One region of the Pseudarthrobacter cellobiosi genome, then DNA from elsewhere that is predicted to be linked to it. Evidence: predicted binding sites of a transcription regulator. Region 1 holds the regulator's gene; each other region holds the start of a gene.

Region 1 (7,803 bases):
GGGGAACTTCGTTGGCAGGGCCGCTGATGGACAGTTCGTTTCCGCGGACGTGGAAGTTAACGGACGGGAACTGCTCTTCGATGTATCGCAGGGCCTCGTCATGGCTGCCGAGCGATTGGACCATCTGATCGGAGTTGTCAAAGAGAACCACCTCCGTCCGGACACCGGGAAGTGAATGGGGGAATTCTCCGGCGGCGCGGTCAGTATTGAGCCGGCGCTTTCCGTTCGCTGATTCAGTCATGGTGCTGGCCCGCAGGCCCGTGGTCTCCTCCAGTTCGAAATTTAAGTGCGCCGGCTACTGCGTGGGGGCTGTTGCCGGGCACGCAGGAGCCAGCGGAGTCCTTCCATCTTACGCCAGGAGGCACCTCCCGGCAGCGTCCGGCGGTCTCCGGCGAGGGTGCCCGTCACCGGCTTGCTGCGGGACGGTTGGCGTCATTAGGTATCAACTTCATATCGGGCTCATATCGTTCCCGTTGCAGTTGGGCCGGCAGCCCGGATTCGGTCCTTTTGGCGGAGCTGGCTATGCGATGCTGGAAATCACAGCCGTCCGGGGACCGGCTCACGGGGCCCAGGCCTCGCCATTTCACAGCAGGAAAGGACAGGCCACGAGAGTGCCGGAAACAGCGACCACCCTCAGTGTCAGGCGCGCCGCGCCACGTTTCCGTCCGCAACGTCTCCTGGGCCTACTGCCAGCATTCCTCCTTCTCACCGGTTGTATCGCGGACCCCAGCCCTGAGCCCAACCTGACGGCAAACTCCAGCGCTGCCGCCACCAGCTCCCCCGGGGCACCTTCCACCAGCGCGCCCCTGGAAACTACACAGTCTTCGAATAAGGCACCGGTCTATTGGATTGGCCGAAGCAACAGCAACGCGTTCCTGTACCGGGAGTTCCGGGACGTGCCGGAGCAGGAGAATCCAGTGACCCGCGCCCTGCGGGCCATGATGTCCGAGAAGCCGCTGGACCCGGATTTCTTCACGCCCTGGCAGAATCCCGAGAAACTCGCCTCGTCCATTTCCGGCAAGAACGTCATTACCGTCGACATCTCGGAGGATGCATTTAACAGCAATCTCGACGCCGACATGGCCGGCCGCGCCATTCAGCAGCTGGTCTTTACCGCTACGGCAGCGGCTGCGAGCTCCGGCCTGATCGATTCCGGCCAGCAGATCCAGGTCAGGATCCTGGTGGATAGCCACACCGACTACGTTGCCTTCGACCACGTCCAGCTTGGCGACCCCATGTCCCGAGCTGCGGGAATGGTGGCGCCCGTGTGGATCATCGATCCGCAGGAAGGGACGGACCTGGCCGGCGGAAGCGTCAAGATCACCGGCCGCAGCACCGTTCCGGGCGGTAAGCTCCGCTGGCAGATCCTGCAGGCCGAAGCGAACGGGAACAAGACGCCCTACCTCACCGGGGAGACCACTGCAGCTGCCGAAGCGGCCCAGTCCGGAGTGTTTACGCTTGCCCTTAGCCTGTCCGCCGGGAGTTACGAGCTCCGCGTTTCGCAGGTGGATGCGGCCGGCACCAGCCAGGAGCTGAATGTGGATACGCGGAACTTCAACGTCCGGTAGCAGGCGGCCTCAGGATACCGGGGCTGTCCAGCGTCCCAGTACATCGCTCGCCAGAACAACCGCTGCCGGTCCGGCCGTGGATGACCTCAGGACGTGGTGTCCCAGGAGCGCCGTCACGGCACCGGCGTCGCAAAGCCGGGTGACTTCGCGAGGACTGATTCCGCCTTCCGGGCCAACGATGAGCAGAATTTCCAGGGGTCCGGCGTCAGCCTGGGTGCCCTGCCATGATTCCAGGACAGACCGGAGCGGTCGGACCGCGTCTTCGTGCAGGATTACGGCCAGATCCGCTGCCGCCACGGCCGCCGTAAGGCCTGGCGTTTCGACGGCGGCGCGCACCTCGGGGATCCAGGCGCGGCGTGCCTGCTTGGCGGCGGCAGTGACCACGGACTGCCATTTTGCGTGGGCCTTGGCCGCGCGCTCACCCTTCCAGCGGACAATTGATCGCTCGGACTGCCAGGGAAGTACGGCATCGATCCCGAGTTCGGTTGCCGTTTCCACGGCCAGTTCATCGCGGTCCCCCTTGGCTAGGGCCTGCACCAGCACCAGCCGGATGTCGGGCCGGTCCTCCACCACGAGGGCGTCGCATTCCACGGTGAGCTCCGCGGGCGACGCCGAGACAACAGTTCCTGTCAGCCGCTTTCCGGCGCCGTCGGCAATGTCCACTGCTTCTCCGGGAGATAGCCGTTTTACGGTCACGGCGTGGCGTGCCTCCGGCCCTTGAAGGACAAAACGGGCACCGGGCACCAGCTCGTCCAGCGACCCGGCACCGCTGAAGAAAACGGGATTGCTCACCGTTACAGGTTACCGAACCGGTCCCGCAGCTTGGCAAAGACGCCGCCGCTGGCAGCCAGTTTGCCTTCCGTGAACTGCTCGCCCCGCAGCTTCGCCAACTGCCGCAGGAGATCCTCCTGCGCGGCATCCAGCTTGGCCGGAGTCTCCACCTGCAGATGGACCATCAGGTCACCGCGGCCGTAACCGCGCAGGTGCGTCACGCCGAGTCCACGGAGCGTGATGATCTCCCCGGACTGCGTCCCTGACTTGACGTCGATCTCCTGCAGCCCGTCAAAGGTTTCCAGTGACAGCTCGGTACCCAGGGCGGCAGCTGTCATGGGGATGTGCAGCGTTGCGTGCAGGTCGTCACCGTCGCGCGCGTATGTGGCGTCGTTGTTGACCCGGAGTTCCACGTACAGGTCCCCGGACGGTCCTCCGGCCGGGCCTGCTTCGCCCTGCCCGGAGAGCTGGATCCGGGTGCCTGTGGCAACACCGGCCGGCACCTTGATGGTGAGCGACCGCCGGCTGCGGATGCGGCCTTGGCCGCTGCATTCGTTGCAGGGGTCCTTGATGACCGTCCCGAAGCCTTCGCAACTGCCACACGGGGCCGCCGTCATGACCTGGCCCAGGATGGAGCGCACCGCGCGCTGGACCTGGCCGCTGCCGCCGCAGATATCGCAGCGGACAGGGTTGCTGCCTTCGCGGCAGCATGACCCGTTGCAGGTGGGGCAGGTGACGGCTGTGTCCACTTCGAGTTTCCGGTTGACGCCGAACACGGCATCGCGGAGTTCGATCCGTACACTGATCAGCGCGTCCTGGCCGCGGCGGACCCGGGACGCGGGGCCGGAGGTGCCGCCGGCCCCGAAGAACGTGTCGAAGATGTCCTGGAACGCGAAGCCCTGGCCGGAGTATCCGCCTCCGCCGAACCCGTTGTCGGTGCCGTTCTCATTGCCGGTGGTGTCATAGATCCGGCGCTTCTGAGGGTCCGAAAGCACCTCGTAGGCATGGGTCACGGCCTTGAAGCGGTCCGATGCATCGTCCCCGGGGTTTACGTCCGGGTGAAGAGTGCGGGCCAGCTTGCGGTAGGCCTTCTTGATCTCTTCCCCGGTGGCTTCCGGCGAGACTCCGAGGACGTCGTAGTGGCTGCTCAAAGTTCGTATCTCTTCCTTGTTGTACTGCCGGCAGCCGGGCTGTCGGCACTGCTCTTTGTGCCTGGACCGCGGTGCTGTTACGGACCCAGAATTCTTGAAAGGTAACGGGCTACTGCCCTGACGGCGGCCATGGTGGTGGGATAGTCCATCCGGGTGGGGCCCAGCACACCGATCTTGGCAGTGCTGTCTGGTCCGTAGCCCGTGGCCACCACGGAGGCTTCCGCGAGCCCGTCGTACGGGTTTTCACGCCCGATGCTGACTGCCACGCCCCTCGGATCCTGCGCCATGTCGCTCAGGAGGCGCAGCAGGACAACCTGCTCCTCGAGGGCTTCCAGGACCGGTCCGATACTGAGCGGAAAATCCACATTGGAGCGGGCGAGGTTCGCCGTTCCGGCCATGACCATGCGCTCCTCGCGGCTGTTGTGGGCGAGCGTTTCCAGCCCGTGGGCCAAAGCCTGGGCCGCCGCGCGCTGGCCCGGGCTGACGGACGAAACGACTCCCGGCAGCGAGGGGGTCAGCCGGCTCAGCGAGATGCCCGCGAGTGATCCGAGGAAGTGTGTCCGCAACGCGGCGATGGCGTCGTCGCCGAGGTCCTGGCCGACGTCGATCACGCGCTGTTCGACCTTGCCGGTGGTGGCGATGAGGACCACCAGGACTTGCCGGGGCGCGAGCAGGACGAATTCGATGTGGCGGATCGTGGCGCGGCTCAGATGCGGATACTGCACCACGGCGACCTGGTTGGTCAGCTGCGACAGCATCCTGACGGTCCTGTCCAGGACGTCGTCCAGATCGTCTGCGCCCTCCAGCAGCGACTGGATTGCGCGCCGTTCCGCCTGGGAAAGCGGCTTTACCGCTGAAATCTGGTCCACAAACAGCCGATAGCCTTTGTCTGTGGGGATCCGTCCGGCGCTGGTGTGCGGGGCCGTGATCAGGCCGTCGTCTTCCAAGGCCGCCATGTCGTTGCGGATGGTGGCACTGGACACGCCGAGGTGGTGGCGTTCCACGAGTGCTTTTGAACCTACTGGCTCGCGGGAGTGCACATAGTCCTCCACGATGGCGCGCAGTACTTCGAGTTTGCGCGGCTCGCTCATACTCCACCTCCATCCGTGGTCACTGCAGGGTTAGCACTCGACATGCCTAAGTGCTAACAGTCTAATATGAGTCACCCCGTTGTTAGCATTGGTACCGCTCCGGGCGAAATTCCGGGCCAGGATCTAGCGGCAAGGTGGAATCAATCCATGCAGTACCAGAACTGGGGTCCACAGGAGATCACTGCGCCCGTCAGAAGCGAACTCCCTGAGGTCCCCGTGGAACGTGGCATGGTTCTCGAAGATGCCCAGTCAGGCTGGGTGGGAGCGGTGACCCGGGTGGAGAAGTCCGGTGGCATGCATGTAGTGGCCCTCGAAGACCGACGCGGCAAGTCCCGGTCCTTCCGGCTCGGCTTCGGGTTCCTCCTGGAGGGGCAGCCCATCCGGCTCGTTCCCCCGGCGCCCAGGCAGGCCGCCCCCGTGGTCGCCAGCCGGACGGCGTCGGGCTCAGTCCGCGTGGCCGGCCAGCGTGCCCAGGTGGCCAAAGCCAGCAGAATCTGGGTGGAGGGAAAACACGACGCCGAACTCGTGGAAAAAGTCTGGGGTGACGATCTCCGCGTAGAGGGCATCGTCGTCGAGCCTTTGCATGGCATTGATGATTTGGCGGGGGCGGTAGCCGCATTTGGTCCCGGTCCGGGGCGGCGGCTGGGGGTCCTGGTGGACCATCTGGTGCCGGACTCGAAGGAGTGGCGCATCGCGGCTGCCGTGATGGCCTCCCCGGGCGCGGCGGGGAATGTCCTGATCGTCGGGCACCCTTACGTTGACGTGTGGCAGGCGATCCGGCCCGCTGTACTGGGCATCGAACAATGGCCAGTGGTGCCCCGCGGGCAGGACTGGAAGACCGGAATCCTGGCAGCGTTCGGCTGGCCGCACTCCACCAAGGAAGACATCGGACTTGGCTGGCAAAAGCTGCTGGGCGCTGTCCGAAGCTACGCGGACCTGGAAGCATCACTGCTCGGGAGAGTGGAGGAAGTCATCGACTTCCTGACGGTGCCTTAACGCCGGATCCGGCTGCTAGCGGCGGCATTTGGTGGCTGAACCAGTATTCTTGGTACTGCGGAGGCTGCAGTTGCTTCAGTCCGGCATTCTCCAACCCAGCACCATTGCACTTTCGAAGGAAGAAAACCGTGGCACAAAACGCACGCGAGCACCGGGACGAACACGGCGGCCAGGGCCGTTCCGAGTACCAAGGCGTTCCGGCAAATGCGCTGCCCCTGACGGCCAGCGAAGACCGCCAGTGGGCCACGCTGGCACACTTCGGGGGGATCCTCGGCTGTGTTCCGTCACTGCTGATCTACCTGATTTTCCGTGAGCGCGGGCCGTTTACCGCCCAGGAATCCAAGGAAGCGCTGAACTTCAGCCTGCCGCCCACCATTGCGGCGCTGGTGGCCAACCTCCTGGTGTTCATTCCGGTGGTGGGAAATATCTTCGCTGTCATCGCCACCCTGATCTGGATTGCCCTGACCTGCTTCTCCGTGGCCGCAGGTATCCACGTCAATAAGGGCCAGCCGCACCGCTACCAGTACAACCTGCGCTGGATCAAGTAGTCCCCACCCGCACCCTAACCTCGCAAGGCCCGGCCAGGGAACCCTGCGGGCGTGGGCCCACCAGTCAGTCCGGCAGGATCCTGCGGACCACAGCGTCGGCCAGCAGGCGGCCCTTCAGTGTCAACACCAGCTTGCCGTGGAAGGCAGCCGGCGGCTCCACCAGGCCGTCGGCAATGAGCCCGGCCACGGCGTGACGGCCGTGTTCGCCCAGCGTCGACGTTGCCAGCCCCGACACGAGCCGGGCCTCAAGCATCACGCGCTCCACGTCGCGGGTTCCGGCGTCGAGGGTTTCCCGACCGGCGGCCGGTGACAGGCCCTGAGCGAGCCGTCCGGCATAGGCCGTGGGGTGCTTGACGTTCCACCACCGCACTCCGCCGACGTGTGAATGCGCACCTGGTCCGATGCCCCACCAGTCGTCCCCCCGCCAGTACGCAAGGTTGTGCCGGCATGCCTGCTCCGGCGTCCGGGACCAGTTGCTGACCTCATACCAGCTGAGGCCCGCCGCGCCGATCAGTTGGTCGGCGAGTTCGTACTTGTCGGCGTGGTCGTCGTCGTCGATTCCCGGGACTTCACCCCGGCGGATCTGGGCGGCCAGCTTGGTGCCGTCCTCAACGATCAGCGCGTAGGCACTGATGTGGTCAGGCTTGTAGGACAATGCCGTCTCCAGTGAGAACCGCCAGTCCTCCAGGGACTCCCCCGGCGTCCCGTAGATCAGGTCCAGGCTCACGGCCAGTCCGGCATCGCGCGCCCACTGCACCACCTGCGGCACGCGGCTGGGCGTGTGCGTGCGGTCCAGGACCTTCAGGACATGGGGAACGGCAGACTGCATGCCAAAGGAAACCCGGGTGAAACCAGCATCGGCCAGCACCTGCAGGGATGCAGGGGTGACCGAGTCCGGGTTTGCTTCGGTGGTCACTTCGGCGCCGGGTTCCAGGCCCCAGTGTCCGACGGCGGCCGTCAGGATCCGGGCGAGGTCTTCCGCAGGGAGCAGCGTGGGGGTGCCGCCGCCGAAAAAGACTGTGCTCAGGGGCCGGTCCGGAAGACCCGAGTCCCGCAGGACCGTGGCCGCAAGATCCACTTCGGACACGGCCGTGGTGGCGTAGGCGTCCTGCGACGCTCCGCCGCCCAGCTCGGTGGCCGTGTACGTGTTGAAGTCGCAGTATCCGCAACGCACCGCGCAGAACGGGATGTGCACGTACAGGCCGAAGGCCCGGTCCGCCGCACCGTCCACTGCCTGGGCGGGCAGCAGACCGTCCGACGGCGCGGGGTCGCCGAGCGGAAGAATGCTAGGCACCGCAGGGACCTCCGGTGTTGCCGGCCACTGTCATCACTACTTCTTGGCCTTGTCCTTGGACTCGTCGGTGGTCAGCGCAGCGATGAAGGCTTCCTGGGGGACCTCAACGCGGCCCACCATCTTCATACGCTTTTTGCCTTCCTTCTGCTTCTCCAGCAGCTTGCGCTTACGGGAAATGTCGCCGCCGTAGCACTTGGCCAGAACGTCCTTGCGGATGGCCCGGATGCTTTCCCGGGCGATGATCCTGGAGCCGATGGCAGCCTGGATGGGCACTTCGAACTGCTGGCGGGGAATCAGCTCGCGCAGTTTGCCGGTCATCATCACACCGTAGGCATAAGCCTTCTCGCGGTGCGTGATAGCGGAGAAGGCATCCACCTGTTCGCC
Region 2 (7,803 bases), on a different contig from region 1:
CACGGCCTGCAGGTCGCCGCCGTGAGCGGCAGCGACGCGGCGCTGCCGCTGGTACCCGGCGCCGCGGCGGATGATCTTCTCGACGTCGGCCAGTTCGTCGGGGCAGCCGAGTTTCGCGGCCACCGGCTCAAGCCGGTTCAAAGTCTCCAGCAGGTGGTCGGTGACCAGCTGTTCGTTGCCGGCGGCGTCGAGGATGATAATGGCCTCCATGCCGTAGCGGGCGGCCCGCCACTTGTTCTCCTGGACGTGCCACGGCGGCATCGTGGGGATGGTGCCGCCGTTGTCCAGCGTGGTGGAGAACTCGTCCACCAGGCACTGGGTGAGCGCGGCAATCGCGCCCACTTCCTCCAGCGTGGCCAGGCCGTCGCAGATGCGCATTTCGATGGTGCCGAGGTTGGGAACGGGCCGGATGTCCCAGCGGATCTCGGACAGGGTGTCGATCACGCCGGTGGTGAACATGTCCTGGACGTAGGACTCGTATTCGTCCCAGGACGGGAACTGGAAGGGCAGGCCCGCCGTCGGCAGCTGCTGGAACATCAGGGCCCGGTGCGACGCGTAGCCGGTGTCCTCGCCGCCCCAGAACGGGCTCGACGCCGAGAGCGCCTGGAAATGCGGGAAGTAATTGACCAGGCCGTCCAGCACGGGGAGTGCCTTTTCGCGCCGGTCCAGGCCCACGTGGACGTGCACGCCGTAGATGACCATCTGCCGGCCCCACCACTGGGTGCGGTCGATCAGCTTGGCATACCGGGCCTTGTCCGTCACGGGCTGCAGCTGCGGCGGGCTGAACGGGTGGCTGCCGGCGCAGAAAACCTCCACGCCCATGGGATCGGTGATTTCGCGCACCGCGGCCAGGGACCGGCTGAGGTCTTCCTTGGCTTCGGCGGCAGTCTCGCAGATGCCAGTGACGAGCTCCACGGTGTTGAGCAGGAGTTCCTGCTTGATGTGCGGGTGTTCGTCGTCTTCGTTGAGTTCGGGGTGCTTGGCAACGACGCCGCTGAGTACTTCGTTGGCCACTGATGCCAGTTCGCCGGTCTGGCCGTCCACCAGAGCCAGCTCCCATTCCACACCAAGAGTTGATTGCTTCGATGAAGCGAAATCAATCTTCATGCGTTCCCCTAACTGTTCAGACATCCCTGGGCACGCGCCGCATTCAAGTCTAATGCAGGGGTAGCATCGTCTTGATGGCCTTGTTCCTGTGGACCCGTGACAGTATTCACAAAACCACCCTCCTTATTGCGGCCGCTGCCGTGGCCGCCCTGACTGCCTGCACGGCAGTTCCCGCCACCGCCCCGGCGACCTCCGGCCCTGCGTCCGCCTCAACCCCGGAATCAGAGCGGCCGACGACGGCACCACCGTCCGCTTCTCCCTCACCTGACCCCGGGCTGCGGCCGCTGGGCTGGGGCCCCGAACAGCGGGACCAGAGTGTTGCCGCCGCCACAGTGGCAGCGATGTCGGTCGAGGAGAAGGCCGGGCAGGTGCTGATGCCCGTGTACACCGGGACCGACTCCGAAGCCCAGGCCGCCACCATAGAGCGCCTCCATCTGGCCGGGTCCATCATCATGGGCGACAACGTCCCGCTTGACGCGCGCGGTCAAGCGGATCCGGCTGCCATGACTGCTGTCAACGCCCGGCTGGCCCAAGCCGCCACGGCTGACGGCAGGCCCTGGCCCGGGCTCATCGGCGTGGACCAGGAGGGCGGGATTGTGGCGCGGCTGGGTGCGCCCCTGACCGAATGGCCAACGGCCCTGAGCTACGGGGCTGCCGGCAATGCGCCACTCGCCAAGGACGCCGGCCGCGCCCTGGCCGCGGAGATCGCGTCGCTGGGCTTCACCGTGGACTTCGCCCCCGATGCGGACGTGACCATCGGCCCAGCGGATCCCACCATCGGTGCCCGGTCAATGTCCGGCAACCCGGACGCAGCGGGAGCGCTGGCGGTGGCGTTTTCCCAAGGTATGCAGGAGGCCGGCGTCCTGCCCGCCGTCAAGCATTTCCCCGGCCACGGCTCCGTCACCGTTGACTCGCACCAGGACCTCCCGGTGCAGCCCGCGGGCATCGCGGAACTCGAAGCCCGGGACTGGAAGCCGTTCCGGGCGGCCATCGCCGCCGGTATGCCCATGGTCATGACCGGGCACATCGCCGTACCGGCCCTGGAACCCGGCGTCCCGGCGTCGTTGTCCGGCCCCACCTATGCTGCGCTGCGTGGCATGGGCTTCAAGGGTGTGGCCGTGACCGATGCCCTCAACATGGGTGCCGTCCAGAAGCAATACCCGGGTGGCTCCGCAGCAACGGCGGCGCTCGCCGCGGGCGCGGACCTGCTCCTGATGCCCACGGACGTGGGGCAGGCCCACGCAGCCATCGTGGGCGCCGTGGCCGCCGGAACCCTGCCTGCGGCACGCCTGGACGAAGCGGCCAACCGGGTGGCCACCATGCTGACTTGGCGCGGCCGCATCGCCCCGCCGCCGGGAGCTGCGCCCGAGGGAACCGCCCCCGGCAGCGGCGCTGACATCTCGGCGCGGGTCTCCGCGGCCGCAGTCACCGTGCTGTCCGGACACTGCAGCGCGCCAATCGTCCAGGGAAGCCTCCGGATTGCCGGCGGATCACCGCAGGACAGGGCACGGTTCGAGGCGGCCGCAGCGAAGGCCGGGCTCGGCACCGGGGCGGGCCCACTGGTCAGCCTCATCGGCTACGCCGGCCGGCCGGTCGGCGGCGATGTCGCCGTCGCACTGGATGCGCCCTGGCCGCTGCAGGATTCCAGCGCGCCGGTGAAAATCGCGCTGTACGGCCGGACGCCGGGTGCCTTTGACGCCCTGGTTGCCGTGCTGGCAGGCAAGGCGGCTGCCCCGGGGAAGCTGCCCGCCGCCGTCGGAAGCTATCCGGCCGGGACGGGCTGCCCGTAACTTGGGCGGCAACATATCGCCGAATCGGTCAACGGCGGTTTAATGGACAGGTGCCCATTCTGAACAAAGACATGACCTTGTGTATTTCGCTGTCGGCCCGGCCCAGCAACAACGGGACCCGGTTCCACAACCACCTCTACGAGCAGCTGGGCCTGAACTGGATCTACAAGGCCTTTGCCCCCACCGACCTGGCCCAGGCGATCGCCGGCGTCAGGGGCCTGGGCATCCGCGGTTGTGCGGTGTCCATGCCGTACAAGGAGGACGTGATGGCGCTCGTGGATGAGCTGGATCCCTCTGCCAAAGCCATCGATTCGGTCAACACAATCGTGAACACCGACGGGCGTCTGTTGGCCTACAACACCGACTACACCGCCATCGAGCAGCTCCTCGCAAGCAACGCCGTGCCCACGGACTACTCGGTGCTGGTCCAAGGCGCCGGCGGCATGGCCAAGGCCACCGTCGCGGCCCTGCGCGACGCCGGCTTCACGGACGTCACCGTCATCGCCCGGAACGAAGACACCGGCAGGGCGCTCGCAGAGCAGTACGGGTTCCAATGGCGGGCAACGCTCGACGGCGGCACGGCGGACCTGATCATCAACGTCACGCCTATCGGTATGGCAGGCGGCCCGGAAGTGGACTCGCTGTCCTTCCCGGAAGATGCGATCGCCGCAGCCAAAGTGGTGTTCGACGTCGTGGCGCTGCCTGCGGAGACGCCGCTGATCAAGGCGGCCCGCGCCGCCGGGAAACAGGTCATCACGGGGGCCGAGGTGGCCACCATCCAGGCGCTCGAGCAGTTTGTGCTCTACACGGGCGTCCGGCCCACCGACGAGCAAGTCCGGGCCGCCGAGGACTTTATGCGCGCCCAGTAAGGCCCGGCCGCAGAAGGCTTCGCTGCTTCAGACTGGTTCCACCGAGATGGCCACCCGGTCCTCCCCAATGCGGGTCAGGACCAGGGTGGCTGTTTTTTGTCCGGCCTTCTTACCGGCTACCTTGCTTCCGGCGAACAGCTGCTTGCGCAGTTCCTCCGGGGTTACCGAGGTGCCGCGCTTTTTGATGTCCAGCACCGTGATGCCGTTCTCCTTCACCCAGGCCTTGAGCGCCTTGACGTTGTACGGCATCACTTCCAGGACCTTATAGGCGCGGGCGAACGGCGTGTCCACCAGCTCCGGAGCGCAGATGTAGGCGATGTGCTCGTCCAGCAGGTGCCCGCCCAGTTGAAGCGCGACGTCGGCCACCAGGCCTGCGCGGATCACCGCACCATCGGGCTCATACAGGTAACCCTCTGCCGGACCCACCGGCGCGGCCGGACCGCCGTCGAAGTCTTCAGTGCTGGTCAGTTCGGCGGCACCCTGCGGTCCGAGCAGCAGCGCCGCGCGGCGGATTCCGGGCCGGCGCACGGAGTTGAACCACAGGGCCACCTCGGTGACGTCGCCGCCCACCGATACCCACTGCGCCTCGCAGCCGGCGGGAACTGATTCGTGCGGCATGCCGGGGCCCATCTTGACGCCAACGGCGCGCCCGGTGGCGGCGAGCGATTCCACAAAGGACAGCGGCGGTGAAAACGCCTCAGGATCCCAGATCCTCTTGGTACCCGAGGTGGAGGTGACCCGGCGTGCGGGATCCAGCCAGACGCCGTCGACCCCCTCCAAAGGGACGGTGGTGGCGTCCGAATGCACCACCGTGGCGTTGGGGAAGGGGATGAGGTTGACCGTGGCGCAGGCGGCCGTGGTTTCGTCCATTTCCACGGCCGTGACCGTGATGTCCATCGATGCCAGGGCCAGGGAGTCCGCGGCAAGGCCGCACCCGAGGTCGGCCACGTGGCGGACTCCGGCCTGCGCAAAGCGCTCGGCATGCCTGGCGGCAACCGTGAGACGGGTGGCCTGTTCCAGCCCGGCCTGCGTGAAGAGCATGCTCCGGGCGAACTCCCCGAACTTCAGCTCAGCCTTGGTGCGCAGCCGGGACTGGGTGAGGACGGCAGAGACCAGCGCGGGGGAGTGTCCAGCCTTGCGGAGGGCCGCGTTGAGCTCAAAGGCCTTGTCCTCGCGGTACGGGCCCAAGGACGCCAGGAGCTCCCAGCCTTCGCTCGTGAGCAGTGGGGCGATCTGGTCCTGCGGTGCTTGAGCCATGGGTTCAAGCCTAATGGAGGTGGCCCGGCGGCCAGATCCGGCTAGGGTTGAGGGCATGGAAGACAGCGCAGGCACCCAGCCGTCCGGACTACCCCAGGCCAGCAACCCGGACCTGGTGAAGTTCGCCCGCCCCGCGCTGATTGCAGGATCCGCAGTGGCCGTGGTCTGCGTCGCGCTGCTGGTAATCATCTTCTTTCTGGACACGTTCAACGCCACTGTGTATTCCGTGGGCGGCAAGAACATCCAGGACGCCACGGATGAGGCGCAGGAAATCCGCGGCCTCTACGCCGGGGCGCGCGTAGGCGGCATCATCCTGCTGGTGGTCTCGCTGCTGGCTGCCGTGGGCGGCGCCGTGGTGCTGTACTTGCGGCGGGGCACCGTCAGTGAAGGGGACGACGGCGACGAGGACGTCGATCTCGAGGACCTCACCGGCCGGTAATGGCTGTTCGCCGGAGACATAATTCTGGCACTCGCCTTGACCGAGTGCTAACCAATACATAGAGTCATCATTAGCACTCTCCCTAGGAGGGTGCTAACACATGAAGAGCTGCCAGCCAGGCTGCTGCCGGCACCGCGACGACGGTTTGCCAGCCACGGCGAAGCAGCTCAACTGTCCATGAATTTGCTGACGTAGAAGGAGAGGTCCGAGTGTCGGTCTCTATTAAGCCTCTTGAGGATCGTATTGTTGTCCGCCCGCTCGAAGCCGAGCAGACCACGGCTTCCGGCCTGGTTATCCCGGACTCCGCGCAGGAGAAGCCGCAGGAAGGCGAAGTTGTTGCAGTAGGCCCCGGCCGCTTTGACGACAACGGCAACCGCGTTCCGATCGACGTAGCCGTTGGCGACGTTGTTATCTACTCCAAGTACGGTGGAACCGAAGTCAAGACCGGTGGCACCGAGTACCTCGTGCTGTCCGCCCGCGACGTTCTGGCGATCGTCGTAAAGTAACTCTTTGGATCCCCGTACTGCTGTTCCGTCCCTGACTGAACAACAGTGCGGGGTTCTGTCTTTGAAAGGACAAAACCATGGCAAAGCAGCTTGCGTTTAACGACGCTGCACGCCGGTCGCTTGAAGCCGGCATCGATAAGCTCGCCAACACTGTCAAGGTGACGCTCGGCCCCCGCGGCCGCAACGTCGTACTCGACAAAAAGTGGGGGGCACCCACCATCACCAACGACGGCGTCACCATCGCCCGCGAAATTGAGCTTGATGACCCCTACGAGAACCTTGGCGCGCAGCTGGCCAAGGAAGTAGCCACCAAGACCAACGACGTTGCCGGCGACGGCACCACCACGGCCACCGTGCTCGCCCAGGCCCTGGTCAAGGAAGGCCTGCGCAACGTTGCGGCTGGCGCCGCTCCGGGCCAGATCAAGCGCGGCATCGAGGTTTCCGTAGAAGCCATTGCAGCCCGCCTGCTCGAGAACGCACGCCCGGTTGAAGGCACCCAGGTTGCCAGCGTGGCAGCAATCTCGGCCCAGAGCGACGAAATCGGCGAGCTCCTCGCCGAGGCATTCGGCAAGGTCGGCAAGGATGGTGTGATCACCATCGAGGAGTCCTCCACCACGCAGACCGAGCTGGTCCTCACCGAAGGCATGCAGTTCGACAAGGGCTACCTGTCCCCGTACTTCGTGACCGACTCCGAACGCCAGGAAGCCGTCCTCGAAGACGCCCTTATCCTGATCAACCAGGGCAAGATCTCCTCCGTGCAGGACTTCCTGCCGCTGCTGGAGAAGGCGCTGCAGAGCTCCAAGCCGCTCTTCATCATTGCCGAAGACGTTGAGGGCGAGGCCCTATCCACGCTGATTGTCAACCGCATCCGCGGCACCCTGAACGTTGTTGCCGTGAAGGCTCCGGGCTTCGGCGACCGCCGCAAGGCCATGCTGCAGGACATTGCCACCCTCACCGGTGCGCAGGTCGTCTCCGCGGAACTGGGCCTCAGCCTGGATTCGGTTGGCCTTGAGGTGCTGGGTACCGCCCGGCGCATCACGGTCACCAAGGACAACACCACCATCGTTGACGGCGCCGGTTCCGCAGAAGACGTCGCAGCCCGGGTTTCCCAGCTGCGCGCCGAGCTGACCCGCACCGACTCCGACTGGGACCGCGAAAAGCTCCAGGAGCGCCTGGCCAAGCTGGCCGGCGGCATCGGTGTCATCAAGGTCGGCGCAGCCACCGAGGTTGAGCTGAAGGAAAAGAAGCACCGCATCGAAGATGCAGTGTCCTCCACCCGCGCCGCCCTCGAAGAAGGCATCGTGGCCGGTGGCGGTTCCGCACTGATCCACGCACTGAAGGCCCTCGACGAGGACCCTGCAGTCAAGGCCCTCGAAGGCGACGCCGCCGCTGCTGTGGGCATCGTCCGCCGCGCGCTGGTTCAGCCGCTTCGCTGGATCGCCCAGAACGCCGGTTTCGACGGCTACGTTGTCACCGCCAAGGTTGCCGAGCTCGAAACCAACAACGGCTTCAACGCCAAGTCGGGCGAGTACGAGGACCTGATCGCCGCCGGTGTCATCGACCCGGTCAAGGTCACCCGCGCAGCCCTGCGCAACGCGGCTTCCATCGCTGCGCTGGTTCTCACCACCGAGACCCTCGTAGTGGAGAAGCCCGTAAACGACGACGAGCACGCAGGCCACAGCCACTAGTCCCCACCGTCTCCCTCACCTCGCTTCGTCCCCATCGGCTCCCAAACCTCGCTTCGCTCGATTTGGGTCCCTCGCCGATGTGGGCCCACGGTCAGGGAACCGGCGTGGGCCCAGCACGGTCTCCACACAAAGAACCGGTCCAGCCTC
Region 3 (7,803 bases), on a different contig from region 1:
GTCTGTGGTTGTTTCGGAGGTGCCGTCTGCCCGCCCCGGTTTCCGGGACGGGCAGACGATGCATGGGGCTTACTTGTTGGTGGCGGAGCGCTGTGTGCCGGTGAAGGTGAAGTCCACGACGCTGCTCTTGCCCTGGAACGCGTTGCCAGCGGCGGCCGGAAGCGTCGCGGTCACCCGCAGGTTATCGGTGCTGCCGGCGGTGATGGTGGCCAGGTTGGTCAGGGGCAGGTCCGCTCCGATGACCGGCCGGGCGGCCAGGACCGTGGTGGTCGTGCCGGAGCAAGTGTAGGTATAGGCGGGTGCCGTGCCAGCTTCGGTCCACGCAACGGAGCACTTGTCGATGGCCACCTGCAGGCCGTTCAGGACGTCGGTGTCCAGGACGGAGGATGTGGTGGCCGCCGTTGTCAGGGTGACCGCGGCCAGGTCCTGGCTGCCGGAGTTTGTCAGGGCGGCGGTGCGCTGGACGGTGTCACCGGCGACGAGTCCGGTGGAGGCGACGGCGAGACGGTTCGCCGCGGTGCTGGCGGCGCCCAGGGCGATGTTGACCGTTCCGGAACTGACCGACGCCGTCGCTGCCGTGGTGGAGGTAAACGCGCCGTACGTGCCCAGGCCGGCCACGCTCGCTGCGGCGGCGACAAGGGCAGCGGAGGCCAGGAGCTTGCCGGAGGTGGACTTGAGGTTGAGACCCATGGTGTTTTTCCGTTCTTGTGGCCGGCCGTTCTATGGGCCGATCGAGGATTATTCGGACTGTCAAGCCCCCCGGCCTGACAACACCAACGATGCCCGTCAAGTCTCAAGGGAAGCCCCGGCAACCTCCAAAGACTGGGTCAAGACTCCCTCAAGACCAGCCGCCCAACAGCGGTGTCAGGCAAAACCGGCCTACTCCGGGGGCCTGTCGCCCTCCTCCCCGCCGAAATGATCCCGTAAACCGGTCCCCACCGGAACACCAGGCGATCCTTCCCTCCAATGCCCGCTTCTAGCCGCAAAACGTCGGGTTGGCCCCAAAACGGGGAAAGAGAAAGCCCTCCAACCCAACGTTTCCGCAGGTCAGAGGGCCTTCTTTGTGGAGCTAAGGAGATTCGAACTCCTGACCTCTTCGATGCGAACGAAGCGCTCTACCAACTGAGCTATAGCCCCGGAACAGTCCGCGTCCCCGGGAAGGAACCGCGGTACCGGTGACCTTAGGCTACAAATTTTCGTCCCGCATTGCGAATTGACACTCCGCGCCCGCACTGACGACCGGGGCTGGGGCTGCTTGGGCGAACCTGGTGACTTATCAGGCGCGGCGGCGCTGCAGGACGTCGTCGAGGTTGCTCAGCGCGCTCTGCGCCTTGGTGAGGGGCTTGGCGGCAGGCGCGGCGGGCGCGGTTGTGGGAACCCCCTGTTTCAGGGACGGCTTGCCGACGGCTTTGGGCGCCTCGGGAAGATCAAGCGGCTGGGGAGCCGGGCGCTCGGCCTTGGCGGCCTCAACGTAGACCGGCTTCGGCACGTCCACCGGTTCCCAGGTTGTGTCGGCCGGCGCCAGCGACGCGGCGGCGGCGCTGGCATCTCCGGCGGCTACCGCGACGGCCAGTGCGGCTTCCCGGAGCTCCATCGCGGTCAGGGGCTTTGGCTTCTGCTTGGGCTGGTGGGCCTCGGCGTCAAAGAGCCGGCTTTCCGGCCAGGCGGCGGGACGGGCTGCAGTGTCCGTGGCGGCAGATCCCTGGCGTCGCACGGGGGCGCTCATCGCCGAGCGGAACGCGGCGTTCACTTTGGCTTTGCGGTCACGCACAGCCAAAAAGCGCAGCACGAAGACAGCTGCAACGGTGATGCCAAGACCGGCGACCGGCAGCAGCACGCTTCCGATTCCGAACGGCAGAAGAACACCCGAAACAAAGGCGGTCAGCAACGCCAGGACACCAACGAGGGCGATCCCTGTCCTGCCATAGCGGATCCGGAACGCGCCGCGCGTCGTCGCGTTGCCGAACGTTTCCGTGGCGGTTTCGGGGCTCTTCCTGATCTCCATGGCTTTCTCCTGCTGGGCGGCGATGTTCATTACCGTCCCGGCTCTCGGGTCCGATGATTCAATGGCTGGTACTTCCGCCAGGAAGTCGCCAGCGGCCTGGGCCTGGTGCCGGCGGTTCCGCAGAACGTAGGGCGCAACCCATACGATCCAGAGCACAACGGCAACCACAAGGATCACTGAGCTGCTTAGGGGGAAGTCCACAATCAAAACGGTATGAGCATTAGGGCAGCCGCCCCCGCATTAGCCACGGTGTGTCGCCGGCAACGTGGCAATTCATTGGATTTATGACCTTGGAAGTACCCATGGCCGGTTCAGGTCCGGCGGGTCAGGACCGGGACGCGAGCCACGGGGCGAGCAGCCCCTCCGGGACCTCGTCAGCGGTCAGCGCGAAGGACCGGTGGTCCGCCCACTCCCCGTTGATGTGAAGGAAGCGTGGACGGTATCCTTCGTCGCGGAAGCCCAGCTTCTCAACCACGCGCAGGCTGGGGCCATTCTCGGGCCGGATGTTGATCTCCATCCGGTGCAGGCCCATTGCTTGGAAACAATGGTCAGTGGCCATGGCCACCGCCGTGGGCGCGATGCCGTGACCGGCGCGCGCCTGGTCAACCCAGTACCCCAGCGTGGCCATCATGGCCGAACCCCACACAATCGAGGACACAGTCAGCTGGCCAACGATGACCGGGGCGGCCAACCTGGGCGTACGCTCAGTGATCAGGAACGGCAAGGCCGTCCCCTGGGCGGCCTGGATTTTCAAGGAGCGCACCATCTGCCGGTAGTCAGGCAGCGCACCGCCGGGTGCCGGGTTGGATGCTTCCCAGGGCGCTAGCCACTCGCTGTTGCGCCCACGGACCTGGGTCCATTCCTTCTTGTCCCGATATCGAATGGGGCGCAGGATCAGGTCGCCGCATTCGAGTGTTACGGGCCAGATGGGTCCGGGGCGCACGGCAGTTATTTAGCGAGGCCGGCCGTGAAGCCCGGCAGCCATTCCCGCAGGCCTGGGCCGAGGTCGTCGCTGTCAATGGCGAGCTGGACGCAGGCCTTGAGGTAGCTGAGCTTGTCGCCAGTGTCGTAGCGGCGGCCGCGGAAGACCACGCCATAAACTCCGTAGCCGTCACCGTCGCCGGCTGCCAGTTCCTGCAGGGCGTCGGTCAGCTGGATTTCCCCGCCCCGGCCGGGGCCCGTGTGCTCGAGTACGTCAAAAACTGCGGGGTGGAGGACGTAGCGGCCGATGACGGCCAGGTTTGAGGGCGCCTCGTCCACGCTGGGCTTTTCGACGAGCTTATTGATCCTGACGTAGCCTTCACCGTCGATCTCCTGCACGTCGGCACAACCGTAGGCACTGATCTGAGAGGGCTCCACCTCGATGAGGGCCACCACGGATCCGCCGGTCTTGGACTGGACTTCGATCATGGTGCTGAGGAGTTCGTCCCGGGCATCGATCAGGTCATCGCCGAGGAGGACGGCAAACGGTTCGTTGCCGACGTGCTGCTTTGCACGCAATACTGCGTGGCCCAGGCCGTTGGGGTCACCCTGGCGGACGTAGTGGATGTCACCGAGGTTGCTGGCTGCCTGGATGGACTCAAGTTTGGCCAGGTCGCCTTTGGCTTCCAGGGTGTCCTCCAACGAAGGAACCCTGTCGAAGTGGTCCTCCAGGGCACGCTTGTTGCGTCCCGTGATCATCAGGATGTCGTTGAGGCCAACGTTGACAGCCTCTTCAACCACGTACTGGATGGCCGGCTTGTCCACCACCGGGAGCATTTCCTTGGGCATGGCCTTTGTGGCCGGCAGGAACCTGGTGCCGAGGCCGGCAGCGGGAATAACGGCCTTGCGTACTGTCTGCTGAGTGGTAGTCACTGGACTAATCTAACGGAGGGGCCGACCATTCAGTAATTATTGGTGGCTCCTGGGCCAGCGCGGCGCAGACGCTGCAACGGCCACCCTGAACGGCAAAGAAGGAGCGGCATGTCCCAAGGCAGCAGCGAAGCCAAGGCGGACATCCGCGCACGCCATCGTGCGCGCCGCGCCGCGGCGGACCCCAGGCAACGCGACGCGGCAGGCGCCGCCCTGGCCGTCTACGGCGTTGCCTGGGCTGAACAGCTCACCGGGGGGACGCCGTCGACCTTTTGCGCGTACCTGGGCGTGGTACCAGAACCGCCCACGCTGCCCCTGATCAGCGAACTTCACATGCGTGGCCACACCGTCCTGCTCCCTGTCTGCGAGCCCGGCCGCAGGCTGAGCTGGACGTACTGGACCCCCGGCGTCGAGTTTGTCCGCAGCCGCTATGCCCCGGTGCTGGAACCTGCCGGACCGCGCCTTGACCTCGGCATCATGGCGTCCGTTACTGCCCTCTTCATCCCCGCCACGGCCGTGGACAGGGACGGCAACCGTATTGGCCAGGGCGGCGGCTACTACGACGTCCTGCTGGGCTCCCTGGCCGGGGACGGCCTTGAGATCCCTTTTGCGGCGGTCGTCTTCGATTCCGAACTGCTCCCGGCCGGAAGCATTCCGACCGAAGGCTTCGACCGGAGGGTTCCGGCGGCCCTGACACCCTCAGGTTTGATCCGGCTGCCGGACCCGGCCTGAAGGAGGGCTACTTTCCGGGGGTGATAGAATTGGCACTCAGGCCCTGCGACTGCTAATGGACGGTTTTCCGTTCAGCGCGGCACAGGACCTCTCGTTTGCCCCCGAGGAGGATCACCAGTGCCCACTTATGCTTACGCCTGCAAGGATTGCGGCCACGCCTTCGACGTTTTCCAGTCGTTTACCGACAGCACCCTGACTTCATGCCCGGAGTGCCAGGGCGCCTTGCGCAAGAAGTTCAACAGCGTGGGTGTGGTCTTCAAAGGCTCCGGTTTCTACCGGACCGACTCCCGGGATGCCAAGGGAAGCACCGTTTCGGCTGCCGCCCCCGCGGCCGCGCCGGCGCCGGCACCTGCACCTGCCACCGCCGCTGCCGCCAGCTGACCTCCGGCCTAAAAAGACGTAAGACTCCGGCAGCGCGGTTGTCCACATAGGCACCACTGCTTCTGTCCGGTTTGGTTGCCGCTACGTAGCGTGGTTCCCATGCCCGCTACCCTCTTTCGTTCCAGCCGCGGATCCGCCCCGCCGGGACGCCCGGTCCGCCGCCCGCTCCCGTCAGCACGCACCCGGGGCGCGCGCGGCCACAGGCTGTTGTCTTGGCTGGGCCGGAACCGGCGCCTCGCAATAGCGCTCCTGCTCTGCCTTGCTGCCGGGATCACGGTCCATCAGCTCACTCCCCCGCCCGCCGACACGGTCTCGGTGTTGGCGGCGGCGCGTGATCTCCCCGCAGGCACGGCCTTGACAGCCACGGACCTGACGGCAACGAAGATCCCGCCGGGGATGCTCACTGCCGGGTCCATGTCCGACACCAGTGACGCCGCGGGAAAGCAACTGGCAGCCCCGATGCGGAAGGGCCAACTGATGACGGACTCCCTGCTGCTGGGTCCCGGCCTCCTGACCGGAACGCCTCCGGGCTCCGCAGCCGTGCCCTTGAGGATGGCCGATCCTTCCTCCATCCAGCTGGTATCGCCCGGGCAACTGGTCAACGTGGTGCTGACCGGGGCGAACGGCTACGACCAGCAATCCCCCTCAGAGGTGCTGGCTTCATCCGTTCCCGTCCTGTGGACGTCAGGACAAGGCGGCAAGACGGGTCAGTGGTTGGGCACCGGCGAGACCGACGGGCTGATCGTCGTAGCAGCAGCCCCGGAGCAGGCTGCTAGGCTGGCGGGGGCCTCCACACAGGGCAAGCTGTTTTTTGTCCTGGTGGGACCCGAGGGCGGGGCCGGGTGACGCCGTTGCAGCCTGAAGGTCAGCCCCAGTGCGGCGGCTTGTTTTCCTTCAGCCATGCGTCGTGATCGTTGTCGGGGCCATCGCCCCAGCGCTTCGGGTCATCCTCCGCAGCCTTGTTGGGCAGGATGCCCGCAGTCCCTGGCAGCTGGCGGTCCGGCACACCGGCCCTCCCGTTTCCTGCGTCATCTGCCTGGTCGTTACCGTGTGTGTCGGCCTGATCGGCGTTCCGTGGGGTCACAACAACCGCCTCCTCACTGGCCAGGCGTCCGGCCTGGTCTTCATTCCTGTCGTTTCCTACGTTCCCCAGCGCGAGCGGGTCCATGTCCTCGTCAAAGAATCCGCCCGAGGCCGTGCCCCGTCCAGGCGGCAGAACATTCTCAAGGCCCAAGTAACCCGCGATCCGGTCCGCGCAGGCGGACGGGTCCGTGAAGACTTCGATGGTCCACAGCGGCATGTACCGCCAGCCCATCCGTTCCAGCAGCTGCGGACGGAGCCGGCTCCGCTCACGGACACTCATGGTGCGGTACTGCTCCGTGCCATCCGATTCGATGGCCACCGGCCGCGGAATCTCGGCGTCGTCCTGACCCATGGTGCTGAGCGGGTCTGCTGCGGCCACTACGTCAATCACGCCGTCGTACTGGTGCCAGACGCGGGCGCCGCGGGCACGCAGCCGATCACCAAGATCGGCGACGAGGGGATCGGCTCCAAGCGCCTGCTCACTAGCGGCGGCACGCGAGGCCGGGGTGCCGAGGTCGGTTTTTCCCGCAATTTCGCGGTTGAGGAGCTCATAGAAGTCCACCGCGCCGTAGGACAGCCGCGTGTGATCGAGGTCTTCGGGCTGGAAACACGTCAGGACGTGGAGCGAACGCCGGGCACGTGTCATGGCCAAAGCGAATTTTTCCCGCCCGCCCTCAGCGGACAGGGGTCCGAAGTTGTGCAGCGCCCGGCCGTGCGGAGTGCGGCCGAACCCGGGTGAGAAGATCACGTGGTCACGGACCAGGCCCTGCGCCCGCTCAAGGTCAACCACCCGGAACGACTCGGACCCTGCGCTGAAGAAGCTGGCCAGCCCCGGGTGGTTCGGGAGCTGAAGACGAATGGACTCACCGATCCGGGCAGCATGGCGCAGGCTGGCGGTGACCACTGCCAGCGATGTGCGCGGCCGCGTCCGGGCGTGCTCAAAGACCAGCTGCACCACGCGGTTAACCTCGGCCACCACGGATTCGACGCCTTCGTGGTCGGCGCTGGGCAGCCCGGTGCCGTCGGGCAGGTACTCCACCAGGAGCGCCCTGTCCAGCCCCGTGGCCGACTGTCCCTCCGGGAGCCTGCGGAGGGCGCCATCGTAAGAGTTCTTGCTCAGCTGCAGGACCAGGTCCTCGTCAACCGCGCGGTAGACAAAATTCAACCGCCAGACAGGCAGGATCGCGGACAGCGCCGAATACGAGCTTTCGACGCGCTGGTGGGTGGCTTCACCGGCCGCCAGCCGCTCGACACCCACAGTGAAAGTCCGGGGGCTGGCAATCTTGGCATCACCGAAAGCTATGACCTGCCGGGCGCGGGCGATGGCGGGCAGGACGGCCTGCAGCGACGTCGCTTCGGCGTCCAGGATGACCACTGCGTCGAAGCGCTGTTCGGCCGGCAGGAGCCCGGTCATGAGGTAGGGGCTGACCGACCAGACCGGCACCAACATGGGGACCAGCTCGGCGGCCTGGGCCGTCAACGCAGCGAGTGTGACCCGGCCGTCCTTGAGCAGGCTCCTGAGGAGCTGGGCCTGGCGCGGGTGTTCCGCAAGCGCGGCCCGCCACCGTTCGGACAGGTCCCAGCGCAGGCGCGCCGCGCCGCTGGCAATATGGGCGTTGTCCGCGAGCCGGTATTCGGCCTCCAGCTGCCGGAGTGCGTCCCCGTCAGACATGGCCAGGTAATCGTCGCCGCTGATCATGGCTTCCAGCGCGGACTGCCACCAGGCCAGCTCAAGCTCGGCTGCGACGGAC
Region 4 (7,803 bases), on a different contig from region 1:
GGCCACGATCCTGACCATGTGTGGCGAGAGTTCTTCCCGTCGAATGACCGTGAGATCGATCTGCGGACGTGTTTTTTTCGTGGCGTTGGTGGCGGCCGGAAGAGTGATCATAAGGCAAGCCTAAGCTAAGGGATCGGGGGGGAGTTCCCAGGTTACGCCAGGGCTTCCCTGGTCCTCCAGCAGCTGGTTGATGGTGCTGAACGGCCGGGAGCCGAAGAACCCGCGCGACGCCGACAACGGGCTGGGGTGGGCGCTGGACACGATCGCCGCCCCCGGCAGGAGGGGCCGGACGCTCTCCGCGTCCCTGCCCCACAGCACCGCCACCAGCGGCGCCGGCCCGCCGTCGGAAGTGCGCCGGCTGGCAACCGCGGTGACTGCCGCCGTCGTGATGGCTTCCCAGCCCTTGCCCCGGTGCGAGCCGGCAGCCCCGGCGCGGACGCTCATGACCCGGTTCAGCAGCAGGACCCCTTGGCTGGCCCAGGCGGACAGGTCGCCGTGGGCGCGCGGGGCAAGGCCCAGATCGGACTCCAGTTCGCGGTAGATATTCGCCAGGCTCCGCGGGATGGGGCGGGTCCGCCCGTCAACGGCGAAGGACAGGCCGATCGCGTGGCCCGGCGTCGGGTAGGGGTCCTGGCCCACCACCAGGACCTTCACGGCGGCCAGCGGCTGCCGGAAGGCGCGCAGAACGTTCGACGGCGCCGGCAGGACCCGGTGCCCCGCGGCAACTTCGGCAGTCAGGAAGCCCAGGACACCGCGCAGCTCACTCTCTACGGGGCCCAGCGCCTCCGCCCAGTCGGCCGCCATCAGCTCACTGAGCGGCAGAATGGCCATCTCGGCAAAGCCAACGGGATCCGCCGGGTCCGCCGCCAGTTCGAACAGCGCGTCAGAATCAAACACGCTCCCATTCTCGCAGGGTTACCGGACACTGCGGCCGGGGAGCAAATGACAACCGTGTTATTCACGCCGTAGCATGAGGAGGAGATTTGTAACTCAACCGGTGATTCAGCGAGACCAGCGAAGGGGTGTGCCGTGGCGGAACCTGCTCGGGAACATTTGCCGGAGCCGGAGGAGCGCGGCTCTTGGCTGGCGGAATTTACCCTCCGCGACTCCCCATTGAGCGAGCGCGACCAGCAGATGCTGGCACTGGAGCGGCAGTGGTGGAAGTACGCGGGAGCCAAGGAACAGGCCATCAGGGAGCTGTTCGATCTGTCCGCGACCCACTACTACCAGCTGCTCAACGCCCTCATCGACACCGAGGCTGCACTGGCCCACGACCCCATGCTGGTCAAGAGATTGCGTAGACTACGTACGTCGCGTCACCGGGCACGCACTGCACGACGCCTGGGTTCCGACGCCTGACCACGCTCGTGCTGAGCCATCAGCAGCAATCAACAAGGACGTCTCCCCACCATGACCAAATACGCTCGGGATGAATTCGATAAGGTTCCGGAGTCCGCCTCGCGGCAGGGCGTCCACCGGGCGGCATCAGCGCCTGCCCGCCGGAAGCTGTGGCCCATCCTTGCTGTGGGGATTGTGGCATTGGCCATCGGAGTGGTGTCCTTCCTGATCCTTCCTAAGCTTGGGTTCACCCAGGCTGGCAGTGAAGCCTCCACCAGCCTGGAATCAACCGCGGCACCCGAGGCAACCGCGGCACCCGAGGCAAGCGCGGCTCCGTCGGTCACCGCTGAATCCACCGCGGACCCGGAGCCCTCTAAGAGCCCGGACGCCGAGCCCAGCGCTTCGCCCAGTAACGTTCCCTCCTCGGCTGTGCTGGACAAGACCAAGGGTGTTGCCATCTACAACGCGGCCGGTACGGCCGGACTCGCCGGACGCATCAGCTCGATGGTCCAGGCCGATGGCTGGACGCTGGGCCAGGTGGGAAACTGGGCCGGCGCTCCGCAGCAGACATCCGCAATCTTCTATGCGGGCCCGGCGCAGAAAGCCAACGCCGAAGCAGTCTCCGAACTCCTGAACATCCCCACGTTGGTGGAGAGCCAGGAATTCCAGGTGCCCTTGGTTGTTGTCCTAGGGCCGGGCTACCAGTAGTGCCTCGGGTCACGCCTGAATAACTTTTGGGCACCGGAGCGGCCGTGTGGTTCGGCCCGCCGGATGGCTTGTCGCTAGAGTGATTTCAGGCTTCGGTCCGTAACAAGCGGCACACTTCCGACGGGGACCGACGGCGCGACGGAAAAGAGTGGACATTATGGCATTGGGAACGGTTAAGTGGTTCAACGCCGAAAAGGGCTACGGCTTTATTACGGTGGACGGCTCCGGGGACGATGTCTTTGTGCACTGGTCGGCCATTGAGGGCGAAGGTTACCGCGCGCTGGATGAGGGACAGCGCGTCGAGCTTGAAGTCGGCGAAGGCGAGAAAGGCCCGCAGGCAGAAAACGTCCGGCCCGCTCAGTGATCTCCCGCAGCTTGCGTTCAACAATCGTCCGCACAACTACAGGGGCGGCACTCTTGCTCGCCCTGGCCGGCTGCGCCGGGGCAGGCGGCAACGCCCGCGTTGACTCCGCTGAAGCATCCGGTGACGGCACGCTGCGGATCGGGCTGATCCAGGACAGCATAGGGGAGCAGGCCTTCCTCAACGACTCGCAGCTCGCCGCGGCACAACTTGCCATCAAGGAAATCAATGCGGCCGGCGGTCACAAGGGCAGACCTGTTGATCTGGTGGTAGGCGCCGGTGATGGCGCAGATGCCCAGGCCAGGAATCTGGCCTCAGCCAAGGTTGATGCGGTGATCGGCCCCACGGATTCGAGTCACGCCGCCGCCGCCATCGACGTCCTCTCGGCCGCGCGCGTCCCGCTCGTCTCGCCGGCCAACTCCGCAGCCGGACTGTCCCGCTACAAGAGCGGCGGCTATTACTTCAGGACGGCCGCGGCGGACGTTGCCCAAGCCTCGGTGCTGGTGAAACTGGCCAAGGACGGCGGCGCCAAGAGCCTTGCGGTGGTCCACCAGGACAGTGCCTACGGCAAGGACGTTTCGGCCGCGGTGACCGGTGCCGCCAAGAACGCCGGCCTGGAAACCGTTTCCACAACCGCATTCAAGCCCGGCGACGCCGGGAACGCTGCAGCCGGTGCCAAGGCCGCCAGACCTGACGCGGTAGTGCTGATTGCGAGGGACGACGCCCAGGGCGCCATCGCAGAGCTCAATAACGCAGGGCTTTCGGGCAAGAGCATCATCCTGAGCGACGGCGCCTTCGCCCAGTACGGTTCGGGGCTGGGATCCAAGGCCCTCGACGGCGCCCGTGCAGTGGTGCCGGGTCTGTTGCCGTCTGCGGACTTCCAGGCCCGCCTTGTGTCGGTCAACCCTGCCCTGAAAGACCTTTCGTTCGCCGCAGAGACCTACGACGCCGTGAACCTTGCGGTCCTGGCGGCAGCGAAGGCTGACGACGATGCCGGCCGCTCCATCGCCGCCAACCTGATCGCCGTCTCCGGCGGAACAGCAGGCGGGACAGCAGGCGGGCAGCCCGCCGCGCAGGCCTCGGGCCCGGCCACCAAACCGTGCCTGTCCTACACCGACTGCCTCGCGGTCCTGAAGACCGGGGCAGGCATTAATTACGACGGCGAATCGGGGCCGGTTGCCTTCGACGCCAACGGTGACATCACCACGGCCAACTACATGGTGTTCACCTACGGCGCAGACAACCGGGCAGTGCTCAGCGGCCGTGAGGCGGCAGGCCGGGCCGCAGGCTGATCGCCGGTGGCGAACGGGCCGCCCTGACAGGACGATTTGCGGGACCTTTCGCTTGCACTCTCACCTAGGGAGTGCTAATTATTGAGTTAGCACTCCTACGTACCGACTGCTAAAGCAACGTCCGGTTTGTCCGGCATCGGGGCTTTGTGGCGGTCGTGGAGCGAGAGAAATACCTAGCTGGAGTGAGATCCCCAGCCGCGGCATACAGAGGCCGCCGGTGAAGGATCGTCCGTCGCGGGCACTGCAGTGAGGTTCATTCTTAACGACTGTCCCGAAAGGACTACTGCCGTTATGGCCAAGATCATTGCATTTGATGAAGAGGCACGCCGCGGTCTTGAGCGGGGCCTGAACATCCTCGCCGACGCCGTCAAGGTCACCCTCGGCCCGCGTGGACGCAACGTCGTCCTCGAAAAGAAGTGGGGCGCCCCCACGATCACCAACGATGGTGTTTCCATCGCCAAGGAGATCGAGCTGGACGACCCTTACGAAAAGATCGGCGCCGAGCTGGTCAAGGAAGTTGCCAAGAAGACGGACGACGTCGCTGGCGACGGCACCACCACGGCTACCGTGCTGGCGCAGGCCCTGGTCAAGGAAGGCCTGCGCAACGTCGCGGCCGGCGCTGACCCGCTGTCCCTCAAGCGCGGTATCGAGAAGGCTGTAGCGGCCGTCACGGTTGAGCTGCTGGCCTCCGCCAAGGAAATCGAAACCAAGGAAGAGATTGCTGCTACTGCCTCCATCTCCGCCGGTGACGACGAAATTGGCGCCCTGATCGCTGAAGCCCTGGACAAGGTGGGCAAAGAAGGCGTCATCACCGTCGAGGAGTCCAACACCTTCGGCCTGGAGCTCGAGCTCACCGAAGGCATGCGCTTCGACAAGGGTTACATCTCCGCTTACTTCGTTACCGATACTGAGCGCCAGGAAACGGTCCTTGAGGACCCGTACATCCTGATCGTCAACTCCAAGATCTCCAACGTCAAGGAACTGGTTGCTGTCCTGGAAAAGGTCATGCAGTCCAACAAGCCGCTGCTGATCATTGCCGAGGACATCGAGGGCGAGGCCCTGGCCACCCTGATCGTCAACAAGATCCGTGGCACCTTCAAGTCCGTTGCCGTCAAGGCTCCGGGCTTCGGCGACCGCCGCAAGGCCCAGCTGGCCGACATCGCTGTACTCACCGGTGGCCAGGTCATCGCCGAGGAAGTCGGACTCAAGCTGGAGACCGCCGGACTGGAGCTCCTGGGACGCGCCCGCAAGGTTGTTGTCACCAAGGACGAGACCACCATCGTTGAAGGTGCCGGCGACGCCGACCAGATCGCTGGCCGCGTTTCCCAGATCCGTGCCGAGATCGAAAACTCCGATTCGGACTACGACCGCGAGAAGCTGCAGGAACGCCTGGCCAAGCTGGCCGGCGGCGTTGCAGTCATCAAGGCCGGTGCCGCAACCGAGGTTGAGCTCAAGGAACGCAAGCACCGAATTGAGGACGCTGTCCGCAACGCGAAGGCTGCTGTTGAAGAAGGCATCGTCGCCGGTGGCGGCGTTGCACTGATCCAGGCCGGCGCCAAGGCGTTCGCGAACCTGAACCTGACTGGTGACGAAGCAACCGGTGCGAACATCGTCCGCGTTGCCATCGACGCCCCGCTGAAGCAGATCGCCTTCAACGCCGGCCTCGAGCCTGGCGTTGTTGTCGACAAGGTCCGCGGCCTGCCTGCAGGCCACGGCCTGAACGCAGCAACCGGCGAATACGTCGACCTGCTGGCTGCCGGCATCAACGACCCCGTCAAGGTAACCCGCTCTGCCCTGCAGAACGCGGCTTCCATTGCCGGTCTGTTCCTCACCACCGAGGCCGTTGTGGCCGACAAGCCGGAGAAGAACGCTCCGGCCATGGGTGGCGGCGACGACATGGGCGGCATGGGCGGCTTCTAGTCCCCAGCGCCCGGACTACGTTCCGCGCAAACCATAATGCGGCCCCCTCCACTGGAGGGGGCCGCATTTGTTGTACGCCCAGCGTGGGCATCCGCTTGGAGGTGTGAGTCCTCTGAAGGAGAAGGTGTTAACTTCTAGCCAATGGCAACTGCGTCATCGCGAGGTGGGGTGGCAACGAAGTCGGAGGCAATTCCCTGCACCGAGGGACACGATCCGCATAGAAGGCATGTTGGTCGGGGTAAGCCGGCAACAGATGGTGAAGCCCGTTCCACCGAAACGGCCAGTGTGTAGATGCGGCGGCAGGGGGAAAGTGAGTGTTCTTATCTGGGGAGGTCTGTCCCAGTGCGTCATCCAGGAGACCGGGTGGAGCGGCGCGGCTTTAAGGGTCGTCACTGATGCAACAGAATTCCTGATCGAGAACAACCGGTTGATTCAGAGGGTCCATTTCAACGCCACCTCCGCTTTTCCTGTTATCGCAGATCCGTTCTGGCTTCCTGTTCTGTTGATCCTGGCCCACGTCACCCGGCATGCGGCTATGCAGGCTGCCAAGCGCGGCGTACGTCAGGCACTCATCTAGCAAGTATTCCGCAACGGCGTTAGGTCCGCCCGAAACCAGGGGACATCCCGTCTTTACCAAGGATCAGGCACGAGCCGGATCCGGGTCATCGTTGACAACAGGACTGGCAATATCATTACGGTGACAAAGGGGTAGCCGATGAAAATTACCTATGACAAAGAAGCCGACGCCGCATACGTCCAACTCGTCGATGAAGTCCGCGATGACGAAGCGTCGACGCAGGTGCATTCGATAGAAACACCCGGGCGGAAAGGCGAGATCATTATTGACTTTGATGCCGAAGGGCGCATTCTGGGCGTGGAAATTCTCGGGGCCAAGGATGTGCTGCGCGAAAAAACCCTCGCCCTGGCGGAACGTCTATAGCAGGCCCGGGCGGGCAGCGTGGACCGGCTGCCCGCCCAACAGGCGGCCCGCCGCAACCGGTCTGCGCGGCTTTCCGGGCGTCCGCGGTCATCCGAAGCGGGACGGTGAATCCGAGAGATTCGGAATCTTCCCGACCGGCACAACAGCTGTCCGCACTAAGGGCGATGCTAACGACGGCGCCGGTCCTTCGCGAACTCGTGGTCCCGTAGCCGCTGATGTACGGTGCTCCGGCGGTCCTGATAACGATGCCGCGACGTCCAAACGGTCAACGCCTCGAACGTCTGGAAGGGCGAGGTCCCCGTTCGGAATCCCCGCCGTCTGCTAGCCGGATCGCTGGACTGTTCAGGCGGCCACCTGGCTGCCCTTACCGGGGCCGGGTTGTAGGTGGTGCCGGCGCGGAGCGGGGCCCAGAGGACGTTGAGACGGCGCCGTGCGAGGGAGAGCATGGCCTGGATGTGGGTTTTCCTTCGGTGCGTTTGCGGTCGTAGTAGGTCCGTGAGGCGGGGCAGCTTTTCAGGGCCGAGGGCCCGGAGAGGTAGAAGACCCGGAGGAGCCGCCGGTCGTAGCGCCGGGGCCGGTGGTGGTTGCCGGTATTCCTGCCGGAGTCCCTGGGCGCCGGGGCGAGCCGGCGACGTCGGCGAACCGGTCCGCGGTTTGAAAAATCGTGAGGTCTCCGCCGGTGGCACCGAGGAACTCGGCGCCAGGACGGGTCTGAAGCCGGCCATGCTGAGCAAGGTCTGGGTGTGCCGGTGTTCGGTGACCTTGTCGCGGATCAGCGCATCGAGGTCGGCCCGATTGTGTCGCGCTTCGACTTCGGCGTCAAGGCTTTTCGGTAAGCGGTTTCCCGAATGCTGTCTGAACCGGTTGTCGCCGCTGTCTGGCAGGATGGTTAGGTGACAATTACTGCAGCGGCCGACGGTTCGGCTTTAGGAAATCCCGGCCCGGCCGGTTGGGCCTGGTATGTGAACGACGACTGCTGGCGCGCCGGGGGATGGCCGCACGGCACCAACAACCAGGGCGAGCTGATGGCCGTCCTGGATCTGTTCCGCGCCACGGCCCACGTCCCGGAGGAGGACCTGAGGGTCCTGTGCGACAGCCAGTACGTGATCAACTCCATCACAAAGTGGATGCCGGGCTGGAAACGCAAGGGCTGGCGAAAGGCCGACGGCAAACCCGTCCTGAACGTGGAGCTGCTCAAGGAACTTGACCGGGAAATCGCCGGGCGGAAATACACCTTCGAATGG

The links. The regulator HrcA, encoded in region 1, represses chaperone genes, less so after heat shock. The targets are predictions, from matches to a motif close to TTNGCACTCGNNNNNNNCGAGTGCNAA.
Region 2: a site for HrcA is predicted at 5,487-5,513, ahead of groES (co-chaperone GroES). Genes of this name have one in related genera too.
Region 3: a site for HrcA is predicted at 4,618-4,644, ahead of NG701_RS11475 (FmdB family zinc ribbon protein). Genes of this name have one in related genera too.
Region 4: a site for HrcA is predicted at 3,786-3,812, ahead of groL (chaperonin GroEL). Genes of this name have one in related genera too.

What each region holds. Positions count from the first base shown of each region.
Region 1 covers NZ_JAMXBK010000020.1:152,000-159,802, forward strand. Annotated here, with positions in the region: gene NG701_RS06415 (PhoH family protein) at 1-241, opposite strand, end outside; gene NG701_RS06420 (GerMN domain-containing protein) at 612-1,568, shown strand; gene NG701_RS06425 (16S rRNA (uracil(1498)-N(3))-methyltransferase) at 1,578-2,360, opposite strand; gene dnaJ (molecular chaperone DnaJ) at 2,363-3,490, opposite strand; gene hrcA (heat-inducible transcriptional repressor HrcA) at 3,568-4,581, opposite strand; gene NG701_RS06440 (DUF3097 domain-containing protein) at 4,729-5,577, shown strand; gene NG701_RS06445 (DUF4870 domain-containing protein) at 5,706-6,125, shown strand; gene hemW (radical SAM family heme chaperone HemW) at 6,190-7,419, opposite strand; gene lepA (translation elongation factor 4) at 7,456-7,803, opposite strand, start outside.
Region 2 covers NZ_JAMXBK010000024.1:249,576-257,378, reverse strand. Annotated here, with positions in the region: gene NG701_RS11595 (glutamate--cysteine ligase) at 1-1,107, opposite strand, end outside; gene NG701_RS11590 (glycoside hydrolase family 3 N-terminal domain-containing protein) at 1,449-2,897, shown strand; gene NG701_RS11585 (shikimate 5-dehydrogenase) at 2,948-3,766, shown strand; gene NG701_RS11580 (class I SAM-dependent methyltransferase) at 3,794-5,023, opposite strand; gene NG701_RS11575 (hypothetical protein) at 5,079-5,462, shown strand; gene groES (co-chaperone GroES) at 5,672-5,968, shown strand; gene groL (chaperonin GroEL) at 6,046-7,656, shown strand.
Region 3 covers NZ_JAMXBK010000024.1:218,425-226,227, forward strand. Annotated here, with positions in the region: gene NG701_RS11445 (TasA family protein) at 70-690, opposite strand; tRNA gene NG701_RS11450 (tRNA-Ala) at 1,065-1,137, opposite strand; gene NG701_RS11455 (hypothetical protein) at 1,277-2,182, opposite strand; gene NG701_RS11460 (GNAT family N-acetyltransferase) at 2,331-2,948, opposite strand; gene galU (UTP--glucose-1-phosphate uridylyltransferase GalU) at 2,954-3,859, opposite strand; gene NG701_RS11470 (5-formyltetrahydrofolate cyclo-ligase) at 3,968-4,588, shown strand; gene NG701_RS11475 (FmdB family zinc ribbon protein) at 4,706-4,969, shown strand; gene cpaB (Flp pilus assembly protein CpaB) at 5,069-5,815, shown strand; gene NG701_RS11485 (AAA family ATPase) at 5,835-7,803, opposite strand, start outside.
Region 4 covers NZ_JAMXBK010000015.1:114,394-122,196, reverse strand. Annotated here, with positions in the region: gene NG701_RS02110 (siderophore-interacting protein) at 1-111, opposite strand, end outside; gene NG701_RS02105 (uracil-DNA glycosylase) at 121-897, opposite strand; gene NG701_RS02100 (DUF3263 domain-containing protein) at 1,030-1,359, shown strand; gene NG701_RS02095 (LytR C-terminal domain-containing protein) at 1,411-2,046, shown strand; gene NG701_RS02090 (cold-shock protein) at 2,204-2,410, shown strand; gene NG701_RS02085 (ABC transporter substrate-binding protein) at 2,422-3,699, shown strand; gene groL (chaperonin GroEL) at 3,991-5,619, shown strand; gene NG701_RS02075 (hypothetical protein) at 5,930-6,196, shown strand; gene NG701_RS02070 (DUF2283 domain-containing protein) at 6,335-6,559, shown strand; partial or broken gene NG701_RS02065 (transposase) at 6,916-7,386, opposite strand; gene NG701_RS02060 (RNase H family protein) at 7,453-7,803, shown strand, end outside.